Regions from separate parts of the Streptomyces sp. NPDC059355 genome, predicted to be linked through region 2. Evidence: predicted binding sites of a transcription regulator. Region 2 holds the regulator's gene; the other holds the start of a gene.
The links. The regulator HrcA, encoded in region 2, represses chaperone genes, less so after heat shock. The targets are predictions, from matches to a motif close to TTNGCACTCNGNNNNNCNGAGTGCNAA.

Region 1 (8,719 bases), on a different contig from region 2:
AACTGGGCGCGATGTGACGGCACCCCGCCTACGGGAAGGCCCCGTTCCGCCGATGCGGAACGGGGCCTTCTCGATGTGGGGCGCGATCAGTGGCTGTGACCGTGACCGCCGTGGCCGTGACCGGAGTCGCCCTCGTCGTCGGCCGGCTTCTCGACGACCAGGGTCTCGGTCGTGAGCAGCAGGGAGGCGATGGAAGCGGCGTTCTCCAGCGCGGAGCGCGTGACCTTGACCGGGTCGATGACGCCGGCCTTGACCAGGTCGCCGTACTCGCCGGTGGCGGCGTTGAAGCCCTGGCCCTTGTCGAGCTCGGCGACCTTCGAGGTGATGACGTAGCCCTCGAGGCCGGCGTTCTCGGCGATCCAGCGCAGCGGCTCGACGGCGGCGCGGCGGACGACCGCGACACCGGTGGCCTCGTCGCCCGACAGGCCGAGGTTGCCCTCCAGCACCTTCACGGCGTGGACGAGCGCGGAGCCACCGCCGGAGACGATGCCCTCCTCGACCGCGGCGCGGGTCGCCGAGATGGCGTCCTCGAGACGGTGCTTCTTCTCCTTGAGCTCCACCTCGGTGGCGGCGCCGACCTTGATGACGCAGACGCCGCCGGCGAGCTTCGCCAGGCGCTCCTGCAGCTTCTCGCGGTCCCAGTCCGAGTCCGTGGACTCGATCTCGGCCTTGATCTGGTTGACGCGGCCGACGACCTCGTCGTGGCTGCCGCCACCGTCGACGATGGTCGTGTCGTCCTTGGAGATGGTCACGCGGCGCGCGGAACCGAGCACGTCCAGACCGGCCTGGTCGAGCTTGAGGCCGACCTCCTCGGCGATGACGGTGGCACCGGTGAGGGTGGCCATGTCCTGGAGCATCGCCTTGCGGCGGTCGCCGAAGCCGGGGGCCTTGACGGCCACCGCGTTGAAGGTGCCGCGGATCTTGTTGACGACGAGGGTGGAGAGCGCCTCGCCCTCGACGTCCTCGGCGATGATCAGCAGCGGCTTCGAGGCGCCGGCCTGGATGACCTTCTCGAGCAGCGGCAGGAGGTCCTGGATGGAGGAGATCTTGCCCTGGTTGATCAGGATATACGGGTCGTCGAGGACGGCCTCCATACGCTCCTGGTCGGTGACCATGTACGGCGAGAGGTAGCCCTTGTCGAAGGCCATGCCCTCGGTGAACTCCAGCTCCAGGCCGAAGGCGTTGGACTCCTCGACGGTGATGACACCGTCCTTGCCGACCTTGTCCATCGCCTCGGCGATGAGCTCGCCGACCTGCTGGTCCTGCGCGGAGAGCGCGGCCACGGCGGCGATGTCGGACTTGTCCTCGATCGGACGGGCGGTCGCGAGGAGCTCCTCGGACACGGCCTTGACCGCGGCGTCGATGCCCTTCTTCAGGGCGGCCGGGGAGGCGCCGGCGGCGACGTTGCGCAGGCCCTCGCGGACCAGCGCCTGGGCCAGCACGGTGGCGGTGGTGGTGCCGTCACCCGCGATGTCGTTGGTCTTGGTCGCCACCTCCTTCACGAGCTGCGCGCCCAGGTTCTCGTACGGGTCGTCCAGCTCGACCTCGCGGGCGATGGTGACACCGTCGTTGGTGATGGTGGGGGCGCCGAACTTCTTGTCGATGACGACGTTGCGGCCCTTGGGGCCGATCGTCACCTTCACCGTGTCGGCCAGCTTGTTGACGCCGCGCTCGAGGGCGCGACGGGCGTCCTCGTCGAACTTCAGGATCTTCGCCATGGGAGCGGTTCAGCCCTCTCGAAAACTCGGGTTTAACGAACTGCGCCCCTTGCCGCCCGGCAATCAGCGGGGTGACCAGGGGCGCAGCTCAAAGCAATGCTTCGGTGAATTACTTCTCGATGATCGCGAGCACGTCGCGAGCCGAGAGGACGAGGTACTCCTCGCCGCTGTACTTCACTTCGGTGCCGCCGTACTTGCTGTACAGCACGATGTCGCCGACGCTGACGTCCAGCGGGAGACGCTGGCCGTCCTCGAAGCGGCCCGGGCCCACGGCGAGGACGACGCCCTCCTGGGGCTTCTCCTTCGCGGTGTCCGGGATGACCAGGCCGGAAGCCGTGGTCTGCTCGGCGTCGAGCGGCTGGACCACAATGCGGTCCTCGAGCGGCTTGATGGCAACCTTGGAGCTGGTGGTCGTCACGATCCGACCTCCCCCTTCGGAGATCTCACGGGGCTAACTGTCTGGGTGGCGACCAGGTGGATCCGTCGTCGCGGGTGCCGGACCTGCCCGTCGCTGTGTTGGCACTCACCGGGGGCGAGTGCCAGGTGCGAGACTATTCCGGCGATTAGCACTCGGTCAAGCGGAGTGCCAACACGCTCCGCCCCGTTGTCCGGATCGGGGGGCTCCCCGGGCCCCGCGGCAGCCCTCCCCAAGCGCCGTCCGGGGACCCCGGGTGGGCGGTATGTGACAGTTGGGGCGTGCGGATACTTGTGGTCGAAGACGAAGAAGGCCTCGCCGAGTCACTGCGGCGCGGCCTCTCCGCCGAGGGGCACTGGGTCGACCTCGCCCACGACGGCCACCGCGGGCTGAACCTCGCCCGCACCGGCTCCTACGACGCCGTCCTGCTCGACCTGATGCTGCCCGGCCTCAGCGGGTACGAGATCTGCGCCCGCCTGCGGGCCGACGGCGACCCCACGCCCGTCCTCATGCTGACCGCCAAGGACGGCGAGTACGACGAGGCCGAAGGCCTCGACTCGGGCGCCGACGACTACCTCACCAAGCCGTTCTCGTTCGTGGTCCTCGCCGCCCGGCTCCGCGCCCTGGCCCGGCGGGCGGCCGCCACCGCCGACCCCCACCCCACCCTCCAGGCCGGGGACCTCGTCCTCGAACCCGCCGGCCGCCGCTGCCGCCGCGGCGTGCACGACATCGAGCTCACCGCCCGCGAGCTCGGCGTCCTCGCCTGCCTCATGGAGCAGCCCGGCCGGGCCGTCTCCAAGCAGGACATCCTGGACGAGGTCTGGGACACCCCGCACGCCATCGACCCGAACATCGTCGAGGTGTACGTCTCCTCACTGCGCAAGAAGATCGACGCCCCCTTCGGCCGCCGCTCGATCCTCACCGTCCACGGCACCGGCTACCGCATGGCCCCCGATGGCGGCTAGGGGGGCTCCGGCGGATCATGGCCGGGGCCGCCGGACACCCCCTGGGAGACGCCTCGCCGACCGGCCCGGCGTGCACCGCGAGACACTCCCCAGGACGAGCCCGGGACCGCTCCGCCGGCGTGCCGCACTGGCCGCCGCGCTCGCCATGGCCGCCGTGCTCGGCGCCGGCGGGCTCTGGCTGTACACCCTGCTCCGGGCCAACCTCCTCGACAACACCACCGGCCGCACCGAGCTCGCCGCCCGCAAGGTCGCCGCCCAGCTCGACGGCCACGCCTTCCCCGGCGGGCGGCTGCCCGCGCCGGAGAGCGGGGTGGACCTGGTCCTCGTACGGGACGCGCAGGGGCGGACCGTCGCCTCCACCGGGGACCTCGGGGACTCCCCCGACCTCGGCGGCCTGCGCCCGCCCGCACCGGGCGCGTCCGGCGAGGACTCCCGCTCCGCCGTGCTCCCGCCCGCGCGCCCCGGCGCGGAACGCCGCGCGGTGGTCGCGGTCGAGGCGCCGGGCGGGCACGAGGTGTACGCCGTCACCGTGCTCGGCGACGTGGACGACGCGACCCGCGCCATCGCCCTCGGCCTGCTGGCCGGCGCGCCCCCGCTGATCGGCTTCGCGGCGGCCCTCGCCCGGTGGGTGACGGGGCACGCCCTGCGCCCGGTCACCGCGATCCGGACCGAGCTCGCGGCGGTCACCTCCAGCGAGCTGGACCGCCGCGTTCCGGACCCCGGCGGGGCGGACGAGATCGCCCAGCTGGCCCGGACCGTCAACGACACGCTCGACCGGCTGGAGCGGTCCGACGCCCGGCAGCGGCAGTTCACCGCGGACGCCTCGCACGAACTGCGCAACCCGCTGGCCGCGGTCCGGTCCCGGCTGGAGGTGGCGCTGGCCCAGGGCCGCCCCGACCGGGAGTCGGTCGCGGCCGCGCTGGCCGATACCGAGCGGCTCCAGCGCATCGCGGCTGACCTGCTGCTGCTGGCCCGCCTCGACGGCGGCCCCGCACCCCGGACCGAGCCGGTGGACCTGGCGCTGCTGGCCGCGGAGGACCTGGCCCGGCGCCCGGACCCCCGGGTTCCGGTCCGGCTGGACGCGCGGGCGCCCGTACCGGCGTCCGGGGATCCGGCGCGGCTGGAGCGGGCGCTGGCCAACCTGGTGGACAACGCGCTGCGGCACGCCCGTACGGGGGTCGTCGTACGGGCGGCCACCGAGCCGGCGCGGCCGGGCGGCGGCTGCGCCTGGGCGGTGCTGGAGGTCGAGGACGACGGCCCCGGCATCCCGGCGGCGGACCGCGACCGGGTCTTCGAGCGGTTCGTCCGCCTGGACCCGGACCGCGGGCGCGCGGGCGGCGGTACGGGCCTGGGCCTGGCCATCGTGCGCGAGATCGCCCGCGCGCACGGCGGCGAGGCGCGGGCGCTGCCGTCGGGGGCGGGCGGCGGGCGCGGCATCCGCCTCGTCCTGCGCGTGCCGGTCGGCGGGCCGGCCCCCGCCCGTCCCTGAGAGCCGCGGGCCGCGGGCCCTGAACGGCGGGCCCTGGACGGCGGGTCCTGGACGGCGGGTCCTGAACGGCCCTTCAGGATCCTCAGGACTCCTTCAGGGCTCCTCCCCCACCATCGACTGGCATGAGCGCGCACCGGAGGAAGACCAGCCACCCCGTCCGCCGGCCCCGCCGGCAACGCCGTCCCCGCCGAATCGCCCGCACCCTGCTCGTCACCGCCTGCGCGCTGGCCGTCATGGCCGCCGCCGGCGCCTGGTACGTGTACCGGGACCTCGCCGGCAGCATCGGCAGCTCCAAGGCCCTGCAGGGGGCCGAGAAGTCGAAGTACGGGGACACCAACATCCTGCTGATGGGCCTGGACAGCCGCCGCGACCAGAACGGCGAGAAGCTGCCGGAGGAGGTCCTCGACAAACTGCACGCCGGCAGCTCCGACATCGGCGGCTACAACGCGAACACGCTGATCCTGCTCCACGTCCCCGGCGACGGCAGCCAGGCGAAGGCCTTCTCGGTCCCGCGCGACGACTTCGTCGAGATGTCGGGCGGGCCGGGCGCGCCGGGGCAGGGCAAGGACAAGATCAAGAAGGCGTACGGGCTGGCGAAGGCCAAGGAGGAGGAGCGGCTCTCGGCCCGGGGGGTCAAGGACCGGCGGCAGCTGGAGCGCGAGGGGCGGGAGGCCGGCCGCAAGGCGCAGATCGAGACGGTGCGGAACTTCCTGGGCGTCCCGATCGATCACTTCGCCGAGCTCAACCTGGCCGGTTTCTACCACCTGGCGGACGCGCTGGGCGGCGTGCCGGTGTGCCTGAAGAAGCCGGTGCAGGACAAGTACTCGGGCGCCGACTTCCCGGCGGGCCGCCAGACCCTGAACGGTCAGCAGTCCCTGGCCTTCGTACGCCAGAGGCACGGCCTGGACATGGGCGATCTGGACCGGACGAAGCGCCAGCAGGCCTTCCTGGCGGGTGCCACGCAGAAGCTGAACTCGGCCGGGACCTTCACCGATCCGGTCAAGCTGATGAAGCTGATCGACGCCGCGAAACAGGACGTGGTGACGGACGAGGGCTGGGATCTGATGTCGTTCGTGAAGCAGGCGAAGAACCTGTCCGGCGGGAAAGTGGCGTTCACGACACTGCCCGTCGAGCGGTTCGGAAGGAACCATGGCGAGGACATAAACGTCGTAGACGATATGAAGATAAAGCGCCTCATTGCCGAGCAGATCGGACCAGGGGCTTCCGCCTCCGCGTCCGCTCCGAGCCCGGGCGCGAGCCCCAGCGACGCGCCGGGGGCGTCTGCGGGACCGGGCGGCGCCGCCCCGGCCCCGGCCGGGAGCGGCAGCCCCGCCATCGAGGGTGGCGGCATCCCGTGCGTGGACTGAGGCCGCTCACGACGGCCGGCGCACGCCGCCGTACCGAGGCACTGCTCCTCGTCTTCGTCGTCGCCCTCACCGTCTTCGGGCACGCGAGCGCCGGCCTCGCGATGAACGGCGAGCTGCCCGCCAACCTCACCGGCTTCACGATCAGCATGACGCTGCTGGCACTGGTGGGGCACCTGGGCGTGCGCCGGTTCGCGGCGTACGCGGATCCGCTGATCTTCCCGCTCGCCATGCTGCTGTCGGGGCTGGGGCTGGTGCTGCTGCACCGGCTCGACCAGTCGTACATCGCGCGGTACGGCGGTGAGGCGAACGCGCCGGGGCAGTTGCAGTGGACGGTCATCGGCGTGGCCGCGTGCCTGGCGGTGGTGGCACTGCTGCGGGACCACCGGCTGCTCCAGCGGTTCATCTACATCACGATGGCGGTCGCGCTGGTGCTGCTGATCGCGCCTGCGTTCTTCGGCGCGGACACGTACGGGGCGAAGCGCTGGATCATCCTGTTCGGGTTCTCGCTCCAGCCCGGCGAGTTCGTGAAGATCATGATCGCGATCTTCTTCGCGGGCTATCTGGTCATCCACCGCGATTCGCTGGCCCTGACGGGCCGGAAGTTCCTGGGGATGCGGCTGCCGCCGATGCGCCAGCTCGGGCCGATCATCACGGTGTGGATCGTGTCGCTGCTGGTGCTGGTCTTCGAGCGGGACCTGGGTACGTCGCTGATCTTCTTCGGCGTGTTCGTGGTGATGCTGTACGTCGCCACCGAGCGCACGAGCTGGATCGTGACGGGCCTGCTCATGGCGGGGGTCGGGGCCTTCGTGGTCGGCTCGACGGAACCGCACGTCAAGGGGCGCGTGGCCGCGTGGCTGGAGCCGCTGTCGTACTACTGGAAGGAGCGGCCTCCGGGGGTCATCTCTGACCAGTCCGCACAGGCGCTGTTCAGCTTCGGCACGGGCGGCATGTCCGGGACGGGTCTGGGGATGGGCCACCCGGAGCTGATCGGCTTCGCGGGGCGCAGCGACTTCATCCTGACCACGGTGGGCGAGGAGCTCGGGCTGGCCGGGGTCATGGCGGTGCTGCTCCTGTACGCGCTGCTGGTCCAGCGGGGGCTGCGGATGGCGCTGGGCGCCCGGGACCCGTTCGGGAAGCTGCTGGCGGTGGGCCTGTCGTCGGCGCTGGCGCTCCAGGTCTTCGTGGTGGCGGGCGGCGTGACGGGCCTGATCCCGCTGACGGGCAAGGCGCTGCCGTTCCTGGCGAAGGGCGGCTCGTCCCTCCTGGCCAACTGGATCATGATCGCCCTCCTCCTGCGCATCAGCGACAGCGCGGAGCGCCAGCGCGAGGCCGACGCCAAGGGCCCGGTGGAAACGACGATCACCCCGGTGGTGGCCGCGGCGGGCTGAGGGGCGGTCCGGTGGGCAGCATCGTGCCCGCCGCGTTCGCCGACGTCCTGGAGGGCCGCGCGGGCTACAGGTAGTCCTCCAGGCGGCCTATGCGGTAGCCCTGTTCCTGGATGCGCTGGAGCATGCGGGTGGTCATCTGGATTTCCGTCGAGCCCTTGAGTTCGGAGGGGCCGCGGAAGTGGGCCAGGATGATGTCGCCCGGCTTGAGGGCGGAGCCCTCGGCGTACTGGAAGTTGTTGATCTGCATCGACACGCGCCACAGGATCACCTGCGAGATGCCGCATTCGGAGGCGGCCTTCAGGGTGTCGTCGTTGTAGTTGCCGTACGGCGGGCGGAAGCGGACCGGCTTGGCGCCGAAGCGCTTCTCCAGGTGTTCCTGCTGCCCGCATATCTCCTTCTTCTGCGCCGCGAAGGGCAGGGTCCGGAGGTTCGGGTGCGACAGGGTGTGGTTGTTGATCGTGCTGCCGGAGCCGTTGTCGCGGAGCTTCTCGAAGTGCCCGTAGTCCGAGGAGGCGATGTTGTCCGTCAGGAACATGCTGATCGGCAGCTTGAGGTCGGCCGCCATCTTCAGGAACTCGGGGTCCTTCTCCGCGCCGTCGTCGAAGGTCAGGAAGACGACCTTGTCGGCCGGCGGGACGGGTATTCGGTCCACCACCTGGGCCTTGCCCGGGGCCGCCGGGGCCAGGGAGGGCTTCAGGTCCGGCTTCGGGGCGAATTCCAGGGGGGCTTTGAGGCCCCACTTCTTGTAGGCCTCGTCGGCCGGGGTGGCCGCCGGCTGCGACGCGGCCGTCGTCGGCGGCCGCGTCGCCTCCGGCGTCTTGCCGCCCAGCCTCCCGGCCGGGTCCGCGCCGCCCCCGCACCCCGTCAGGGACAGCGCGAGCGCGCCGGCCGCCAGCGTTGCGACTGCCAACCGGCGCGCGTTCGTCACAAGTAGTCCTCCAGGCGAGCCACGGCGTACCCCTTGTCCGTGACGGTCTTCATGACATGACGGATCATGTCAGGCATCGTGCCCTTCCAGTCCTCCCGCCCTCGGAAATGAGTCAGGATGATGTCTCCAGGGTGGAGGTCGCGGTCCCATTCCCGCCAGTCCATGCGGTTCACGAAGGCCTCCGCGTTCCACAGCGGGACCGCCTTGATGCCGCAGGACTTCGCCGCGCGCAGCGTGTCCTGGTTGTAGTTGCCGTACGGCGGCCGGAACAGGGTCGGGCGCTTGCCGAACTGCTTCTGGATGGTGTCCTGCTGCCCGCAGATCTCCTCGCGCTGCTCCTCGTACGAGAGCGCCGGCATGTAGCGGTGGTTGAGCGTGTGGTTGTTCAGCGAGACGCCGGCGGCCTGCATCTGCTTGAAGTACGGGTAGTTGTCGCGGACGAGGTAGTC
Region 2 (8,719 bases):
GCGGACCGGAACTTCTGCGCCGCCCTGGTCGCGCTCGACGAGCCGTCGATCATGGGCTGGGCCGCCGAGAACGGCCTGGAGGGCAGGACGTACGCCGAGGTCCTGGCCGCGGCGGAGACGAACCGGCTGGTCGAGACGTATATCCAGACGCTGAACGAGGGCCTCCAGCGCTGGCAGACGGTCAAGAAGTTCCGGATCCTGCCCCGCGACCTCGACGTGGAGCACGGCGACCTCACGCCCAGCCTCAAGCTGAAGCGGCCGGCCGTCGAGCGTGAGTTCAAGCACCTGATCGACGAGATGTACGAGGGCTCGCGCGAGGCGTAGCGCGGCCGCGGGCGGCGGCGCGGACGGTACGAGGGGCCCGGGGGCGGCGGTGAGCGGCCGGGCCCCGGCCGGGGTGCGGGACAATGGGCGCATGCCTTCCGCACTGCCCGACGGTGAACCCATGCCCGAAGACGGCTCGCTGCCGTCGCATGCCCTGGCGGGTGCCGGGGACCGGCCGCTCGGGTTCTACCTGCACGTCCCGTACTGCGCCACGCGGTGCGGGTACTGCGACTTCAACACGTACACCGCGACCGAGCTGCGCGGCACCGGCGGCGTGCTCGCCTCCCGGGAGAACTACGCCGACACCCTGATCGACGAGGTCCGCCTCGCCCGCAAGGTGCTCGGCGACGACCCGCGGGCCGTGCGGACGGTGTTCGTGGGCGGCGGCACGCCGACGCTGCTGCCCGCCGCGGACCTCGTACGGATGCTCGCGGCGATCCGGGACGAGTTCGGGCTCGCCGAGGACGCCGAGGTCACCACGGAGGCCAATCCCGAGTCGGTGAACCCGGAGTACCTGGCGGAGCTGCGGGCCGGCGGCTTCAACCGGGTCTCCTTCGGCATGCAGAGCGCGAAGCAGCACGTCCTGAAGGTGCTCGACCGCACGCACACCCCGGGCCGGCCGGAGGCGTGCGTCGCGGAGGCGCGCGCGGCGGGCTTCGAGCACGTGAACCTGGACCTGATCTACGGCACGCCGGGGGAGACCGACGAGGACTGGCGCGCCTCACTGGCCGCCGCGCTCGGGGCCGGCCCGGACCACATCAGCGCGTACGCGCTGATCGTGGAGGAGGGCACGCAGCTGGCACGGCGGATCCGGCGGGGCGAGGTCCCGATGACGGACGACGACGTGCACGCCGACCGGTACCTGATCGCGGACTCGGTGATGGCCGAGGCCGGGTACGACTGGTACGAGGTCTCGAACTGGGCCACCTCGGAGGCGGGCCGCTGCCTGCACAACGAGCTGTACTGGCGCGGCGCCGACTGGTGGGGCGCGGGCCCCGGGGCCCACTCGCACGTGGGCGGGGTCCGCTGGTGGAACGTGAAGCACCCGGGCGCCTACGCCGCCGCCTTGGCGGAGGGCCGCTCCCCGGGCGCCGGCCGCGAACTCCTCTCCGAGGAGGACCGCCGGGTGGAGCGGATCCTGCTGGAGCTCCGCCTGGTGGACGGCGTCCCGCTGTCCCTGCTGGCCCCGGCCGGCCTCGCGGCCTCCCGCCGCGCCCTCGCCGACGGCCTCCTGGAAGCCGCCCCGTACGAGGCGGGCCGCGCCGTCCTGACCCTCCGCGGCCGCCTCCTGGCCGACGCGGTGGTCCGCGACCTGGTGGACTGACCCCTCGGAGGAGTGAATCCGTACGCCCTCGCGGCGGCCGCCCACCCCGTCTCTAGGCCGTGACGAAGTCGATCAACTCCTCCACCCGCCCCAGCAGGACCGGCTCCAGATCCTTGTAGGACCGCACGCGGGACAGGATGTGCTGCCAGGCGGCGCCGGTGTTCTCCGGCCAGCCCAGCGCCCGGCAGACGCCCGTCTTCCAGTCCTGGCCCGGCGGGATCACCGGCCACGCGGCGATGCCCAGCGCGGACGGCTTCACCGCCTGCCAGACGTCCACGTACGGGTGGCCGACGATCAGGACGTCCGACGAGGTCACGGACGCCGCGATACGGGACTCCTTCGAACCCGGGACCAGGTGGTCCACCAGGACGCCCAGGCGGGCGTCGGCCGTCGGGGCGAAGTCCGCGACCACCGCGGGGAGGTCGTCGATGCCCTCCAGGTACTCCACCACCACGCCCTCGATCCGCAGGTCGTCTCCCCAGACCCGCTCCACCAGCTCCGCGTCGTGCCGGCCCTCCACGTAGATCCGCCCGGCGCGCGCCACACGGGCGCGCGCCCCCGGGACGGCCACCGAGCCCGACGCCGTACGCAAGGGGGCCGCGGGCGCCCGTGAGGGGCGGGTCAGCGTCACCACGGCGCCCTCCAGCAGGAACCCCCGCGGCTCCAGCGGGAACACCCGCCGCTTGCCGAAGCGGTCCTCCAGGGTCACCGTGCCCGCCTCACAGGCCACCACCGCGCCGCAGAAGTCCGTACCCGCCACCTCGACCACCAGGTCGGTGTCCGCCGGCACCTCCGGCACCGGCTTGGGGCGCTTCCACTGCGGGGTCAGGTCGGGGGAGTACTCGCGCATCCGGCCGAGAGTAGGAGAGAGCGCGGGCTCACGGGCCCGACACGCCGAACCGCCGTGCCAGTGTGTCGCGTTGCTCACGGACGAAGTCCGCGGAGACCACCGCTCCGTGACCCGGCACGTACAGAGCGTCGTCCCCGCCCAGCGACAGCAGCCGGTCGATCGCCGCCGGCCACTGCGCCGGCACCGCGTCACTGCCCGCCTGGGGCTCCCCCGACTCCTCGACGAGGTCCCCGCAGAACACCGTCTCGCGCTCGCCCGGCACGAACACCGCCAGGTCGTACGGGGAGTGCCCGGGCCCGACGTTGGCCAGCAGCGCCTGCACCCCGCCCAGCTCCAGCGTCCATTCGCCCGACACGGAATGCCTCGGCACCACCAGCAGGTCCACCGCCTCGGCGGCCTCGGCCTCCGCCAGCCCCTGCAGGACCGCGCCGGCGCGCAGCTCCTCCCGGCCCGCCGACAGCTCCGCGTCCAGCCCGACGGCCCCGTACACCTCGGCCCCGGCGAACGCCGCCACGCCCAGTACGTGATCGAAATGGCCGTGCGTGAATGCGATATGCGTCACGCGCCGGCCGGTCAGCCGCTCCGCCTCGGCCCGCAGCTGCGCCCCTTCGCGCACGCATGAGCCCGGATCGATCAGGAGCACCGACTCGTCCCCCACCACCAATCCCACCGTGCAATCCCACACCGGGAGCCGCCGCCGTCCGGTCCGCCCGGTCAGCCGCTCCCAGCCCGCCTCTTCCCAACGCACGTCCATGCCGCGACGCTACCTTGGCGGGCCGCCCTTGCCAGGGGCTGACTACCCGGCCGTACACTGGCCGGGGGATCTCTGGCACTCGAACGCCCGGAGTGCCAACGAAGCAGATCAAACCGACCATGACGCGCGACGACGACCAGCTGGAGGTGTGCGCGATGCTCAGCGAACGCAGACTCGAGGTGCTGCGCGCCATCGTCCAGGACTACGTCGGGACGGAGGAGCCGGTCGGCTCCAAGGCGCTCACCGAGCGGCACCGGCTCGGCGTCTCGCCCGCCACCGTGCGCAACGACATGGCCGTGCTGGAGGACGAGGGCTACATCGCCCAGCCCCACACCAGCGCCGGCCGGATCCCCACGGACAAGGGCTACCGGCTCTTCGTCGACAGGCTGGCGGGAGTCAAACCGCTGTCGACGCCCGAGCGCCGGGCCATCCAGAACTTTCTCGACGGCGCCGTCGACCTCGACGACGTCGTCGGCCGTACCGTGCGGCTGCTCGCGCAGCTCACCCGGCAGGTCGCCGTCGTCCAGTACCCGAGCCTGACCCGGTCCACGGTCCGCCACGTCGAGCTGCTGTCGCTGGCTCCGGCCCGGCTCATGCTCGTGCTGATCACCGATACCGGCCGGGTCGAGCAGCGGCTCGTCGACTGCCAGACGCCGTTCGGCGAGACCTCGCTCGCAGATCTGCGGGCGCGGCTCAACAGCCGGGTCGTCGGGCGCCGGTTCACCGACGTGCCGCAGCTCGTGCAGGACCTGCCGGAGTCCTTCGAACCGGAGGACCGCGGCACGGTGTCGACCGTGCTCTCGACCCTGCTCGAGACGCTGGTCGAGGAGGCCGAGGAGCGGCTGATGATCGGCGGAACCGCCAATCTCACGCGCTTCGGACACGATTTTCCCCTGACGATCAGGCCGGTGCTCGAAGCGCTGGAGGAGCAGGTCGTGCTCCTCAAGCTGCTGGGCGAGGCCAACGAGTCGGGAATGGCCGTACGGATCGGGCATGAGAATGCCTACGAGGGACTGAACTCCACGTCCGTCGTCTCGGTCGGCTACGGTTCGGGCGGCGAAGCAGTCGCCAAACTCGGCGTGGTCGGACCGACCCGCATGGACTACCCCGGAACGATGGGAGCGGTACGCGCAGTGGCACGTTACGTCGGACAGATCCTGGCGGAGTCGTAAGTGGCCACGGACTACTACGCCGTTCTCGGCGTGCGCCGCGACGCATCGCAGGACGAGATCAAGAAGGCCTTCCGCCGCCTCGCGCGTGAACTCCACCCGGACGTGAATCCGGACCCGAAGACGCAGGAGCGCTTCAAGGAGATCAACGCGGCGTACGAGGTGCTCTCGGACCCGCAGAAGAAGCAGGTCTACGACCTCGGCGGCGACCCGCTGTCCTCCTCGGGCGGCGGCGCGGGCGCGGGCGGATTCGGTGCGGGCGGCTTCGGCAACTTCTCCGACATCATGGACGCCTTCTTCGGCCAGGCCTCGCAGCGCGGCCCGCGCTCGCGGACCCGCCGCGGCCAGGACGCCATGATCCGCCTCGACCTGGAGCTGGACGAGGCCGCCTTCGGCACGACCAAGGACATCCAGGTCGACACGGCCGTCGTCTGCACCACCTGCTCCGGCGAGGGCGCCGCCCCCGGCACCTCGGCGCAGACGTGTGACATGTGCCGTGGGCGCGGTGAGGTGTCGCAGGTCACCCGGTCCTTCCTGGGCCAGGTCATGACCTCGCGTCCCTGCCCCCAGTGCCAGGGCTTCGGCACCGTGGTCCCGACCCCGTGCCACGAGTGCGCGGGCGACGGCCGGGTCCGCTCCCGCCGCAGCCTCACGGTCAAGATCCCGGCCGGCGTCGAGAACGGCACCCGGATCCAGCTCGCGGGCGAGGGCGAGGTCGGCCCCGGCGGCGGCCCCGCCGGCGACCTGTACGTGGAGATCCACGAGCTGCCGCACCCGACCTTCCAGCGGCGCGGGGACGACCTGCACTGCACGGTGACCATCCCCATGACGGCCGCGGCCCTGGGCACCAAATGCCCGCTGGAGACCCTGGACGGCATGGAGGAGATCGACATCCGTCCCGGCACCGGGTCCGGCCAGTCGATCCCGCTGCACGGGCGCGGCGTCACGCACCTGCGCGGCGGCGGCCGCGGCGACCTGATCGTCCACGTCGAGGTCACCACCCCCGGCAAGCTGGACGCCCAGCAGGAGGAGCTGCTGCGCCAGCTCGCCAAGCTGCGCGGCGAGGAGCGGCCCATGGGCCAGTTCGCGCCGGGTCAGCAGGGCCTGTTCAGCCGCCTGAAGGACGCCTTCAACGGCCGCTGACCGGCCTGTCGGCACACGTACGAGCCCGGTCCGGGGATGCCCCGGACCGGGCTCGCCGCATCGATCCGGACGCCGCCGGGGAAGCGGACTATGCCAGGCGAATGCCGTGATTCGGCCCGGTGAGCGGGACATGGCACGATGCAGTCCATGTCCTCCGCACCGTACGGTCTCTCCCCCTACCCGATCGTGCAGGCTCCCATGGCGGGCGGCGCCTCCTGCCCGCCGCTCGCCGCCGCCGTCTGCGAGGCGGGCGCCCTGGGCTTCCTGGCCGGCGGCTACAAGACCGCCGACGGCGTGTACCAGGAGATCAAACAGCTGCGCGCGCTCACCCGGCGCCCGTTCGGCGTGAACCTCTTCATGCCGCAGACCGGGTACGTGGACCCGGCCGCCGTGGAGGCGTACCGCGGGCAGCTGGCCGGCGAGGCCAGCTGGTACGAGCTGTCCCTGGCCGACGAGGACATCATCGGCACCAGCGACGACGGCTACGACGCCAAGCTCGCCATCCTCCTCGAAGACCCGGTCCCCGTGGTCTCGTTCACCTTCGGCTGCCCCGCGCCCGCGGTCCTCGCCGCCCTGCGCCAGGCCGGTACGTACTCCGTCGTCACCGTCACCTCGGTCGACGAGGCCCGCGCCGCCCAGGCCGCGGGCGCCGACGCACTCTGCGTCCAGGGCGTGGAGGCCGGCGGCCACCAGGGCACCCACCGCGACGACCCGCAGACGGACGGCACGGCGGGCGTGGGCCTGCTCGCGCTGGTGGCCCAGGTACGGGAGGCGGCGGCCCTCCCGATCATCGCGGCGGGCGGCCTGATGCGCGGCTCGCAGATCGCGGCGCTGCTGGCGGCGGGCGCGGACGCGGCGCAGCTCGGCACCGCGTTCCTGGCCTGCCCCGAATCGGGCGCGCACCCGCTGCACAAGCAGGCGCTGACGGACCCCCTGTTCCCCCACACCGAGCTGACCAGGGCGTTCTCGGGGCGGCCGGCCCGGGGCCTGGTGAACCGGTTCATGCGGGAGCACGGGCCGTACGCCCCGGCCGCGTACCCGCAGATCCACCACATGACCGCCGGCCTGCGCAAGGCGGCCGCCGCGGCCGGGGACCCGCAGGGCATGGCCCTGTGGGCGGGCCAGGGGCACCGGCTGGCCCGGGTGCTGCCCGCGGGGGAGCTGGTGGAGGTGCTGGCGGCCGAACTGGCCGAGGCCCGGTCCGTGCTGAAGTCGATGAACAACAGGAGTACGTCATGACCGCCCCCGTGTTCGTGGTCGAAGAGGTCCCCGCGGGGCCGGAGTTCGTGCTCGACGGCCCCGAAGGCCGGCACGCGGTGTCCGTGAAGCGGCTGAACCCCGGTGAGGACGTGGTCCTCACCGACGGGCGCGGTCACTGGACGGAGGGCGTGGTCAAGGCGGCCGAGGGCAAGGACCGGCTGGTCCTCATGGATCTGCACACCGTTCAGGAGGAGCCGGAACCGGCCGTCCGGATCACCGTCGTCCAGGCTCTCCCCAAGGGCGACCGCGGAGAGCTCGCCGTCGAGACCATGACCGAGACCGGTGTGGACGCCATCGTCCCGTGGCAGGCCTCGCGCTGCATCACCCAGTGGCGCGGCGACCGCGGCGCCAAGTCCCTGGCCAAGTGGCGGGCCACGGCCCGGGAGGCGGGCAAGCAGTCCCGCCGTGTCCGCTTCCCGGAGGTGGCGGAGGCCATGTCCACCAAGCAGGTCGCGGCGCTGCTGGCCGGGGCCGACCTGGCGATGGTCCTCCACGAGGACCGGGACACCCCCTCGGGGGCGCTGGCCACGGCCGAGCTGCCCGCCGGCGGCTCCGTCGTCCTGGTCGTCGGTCCGGAGGGCGGGGTCTCCCCGGAGGAGCTGGCCGTCTTCGCGGAGGCCGGCGCCCACCCCCACCGGCTGGGCTCCTCGGTCCTGCGCACCTCCACCGCCGGCACGGCGGCGACGGCGGTGCTGCTGGCGCGCACCGGCCGCTGGTCCTGAGCCGCGGTCTTGGCCGCGGTACCGGGCCGCGGTCCCGAGTCCTCCCGAAACGCACATGAGGGCGCGGGCGGCGCCGGATACGATGCCGGGGCTGATCATCGTCGGCGCCGGCGGCCCGTCCGCCCGTGCCACTGTCTCGGAAGGCGGAGCAATGGCCGGGGAACCGCAGGCGGACTGCCTGTTCTGCAAGATCGTCGCGGGGAACATCCCGGCGACCGTGGTCCGGGAGACCGAGACGACGTTCGCCTTCCGGGACATCAACCCGCAGGCGCCCACGCACGTCCTCGTGATCCCCCGGGTGCACTACCCCGACGCCGCCTCCCTCGCCGCCGCCGAACCGGCCGTCGCCGCCGACCTGCTGCGCGAGGCCGGGCAGATCGCGGCCGAGGAGAAGCTCGACGACCACGGCTACCGCGTGGTGTTCAACACCGGCGCCGGCGCCGGCCAGACCGTCTTCCACGCCCACGCGCACATCCTCGGAGGCCGCGGCCTCCAGTGGCCCCCCGGATAGCACCGTGTCCGTACGAGAGTTCGTGGTGCTGGGCACCGCCAGCCAGGTGCCCACCCGCCACCGCAACCACAACGGCTACCTCCTGCGCTGGGACGGCGAGGGCATCCTCTTCGACCCGGGCGAGGGCACCCAGCGCCAGATGCTGCGCGCCGGGGTGGCCGCGCACGACATCAACCGGATCTGCATCACCCACTTCCACGGCGACCACAGCCTCGGGCTCGCCGGGGTGATCCAGCGCATCAACCTGGACCGGGTCCCGCACCCCGTCACCGCGCACTACCCGGCCTCCGGGCAGAAGTTCTTCGACCGGCTCCGGTACGCCACCGCCTACCGGGAGACCGTCGCGCTCCGCGAGGAGCCCGTGGCCGCGGACGGGACGCTGGCCGAGGGGCCCTCGTACGTCCTGGAAGCCCGGCGGCTCTCGCACCCGGTGGAGTCCTTCGGCTACCGGCTCACCGAGCCGGACGGCCGCCGCATGGTGCCCGAACTGCTCGCGCGGCACGGGATCAAGGGGCCCGACGTGGGGCGGATCCAGCGCGAGGGGCGGCTGGGCGGGGTCACGCTCGACGACGTCAGCGAGCACAAGCCGGGGCAGAGCTTCGCCTTCGTGATGGACACCCGGCTGTGCCCCGGCGTGGACGCGCTCGCCGCGGGCGCCGACA

Region 1: the regulator HrcA is predicted to act here: its motif matches at 2,282-2,308, upstream of groES (co-chaperone GroES).

Annotation. Positions count from the first base shown of each region.
Region 1 covers NZ_JBHYXN010000024.1:70,363-79,081, reverse strand. Annotated here, with positions in the region: gene ACFXGI_RS22930 (ester cyclase) at 1-17, shown strand, start outside; gene groL (chaperonin GroEL) at 87-1,718, opposite strand; gene groES (co-chaperone GroES) at 1,828-2,136, opposite strand; gene ACFXGI_RS22915 (response regulator transcription factor) at 2,415-3,098, shown strand; gene ACFXGI_RS22910 (sensor histidine kinase) at 3,169-4,587, shown strand; gene ACFXGI_RS22905 (LCP family protein) at 4,710-5,954, shown strand; gene ACFXGI_RS22900 (FtsW/RodA/SpoVE family cell cycle protein) at 5,942-7,342, shown strand; gene ACFXGI_RS22895 (polysaccharide deacetylase family protein) at 7,407-8,252, opposite strand; gene ACFXGI_RS22890 (polysaccharide deacetylase family protein) at 8,267-8,719, opposite strand, start outside.
Region 2 covers NZ_JBHYXN010000037.1:7,587-16,305, reverse strand. Annotated here, with positions in the region: gene ACFXGI_RS28730 (AMP-dependent synthetase/ligase) at 1-324, shown strand, start outside; gene hemW (radical SAM family heme chaperone HemW) at 416-1,648, shown strand; gene ACFXGI_RS28720 (DUF3097 domain-containing protein) at 1,701-2,498, opposite strand; gene ACFXGI_RS28715 (MBL fold metallo-hydrolase) at 2,527-3,252, opposite strand; gene hrcA (heat-inducible transcriptional repressor HrcA) at 3,408-4,424, shown strand; gene dnaJ (molecular chaperone DnaJ) at 4,425-5,564, shown strand; gene ACFXGI_RS28700 (nitronate monooxygenase) at 5,712-6,803, shown strand; gene ACFXGI_RS28695 (16S rRNA (uracil(1498)-N(3))-methyltransferase) at 6,800-7,546, shown strand; gene ACFXGI_RS28690 (histidine triad nucleotide-binding protein) at 7,698-8,057, shown strand; gene ACFXGI_RS28685 (ribonuclease Z) at 8,062-8,719, shown strand, end outside.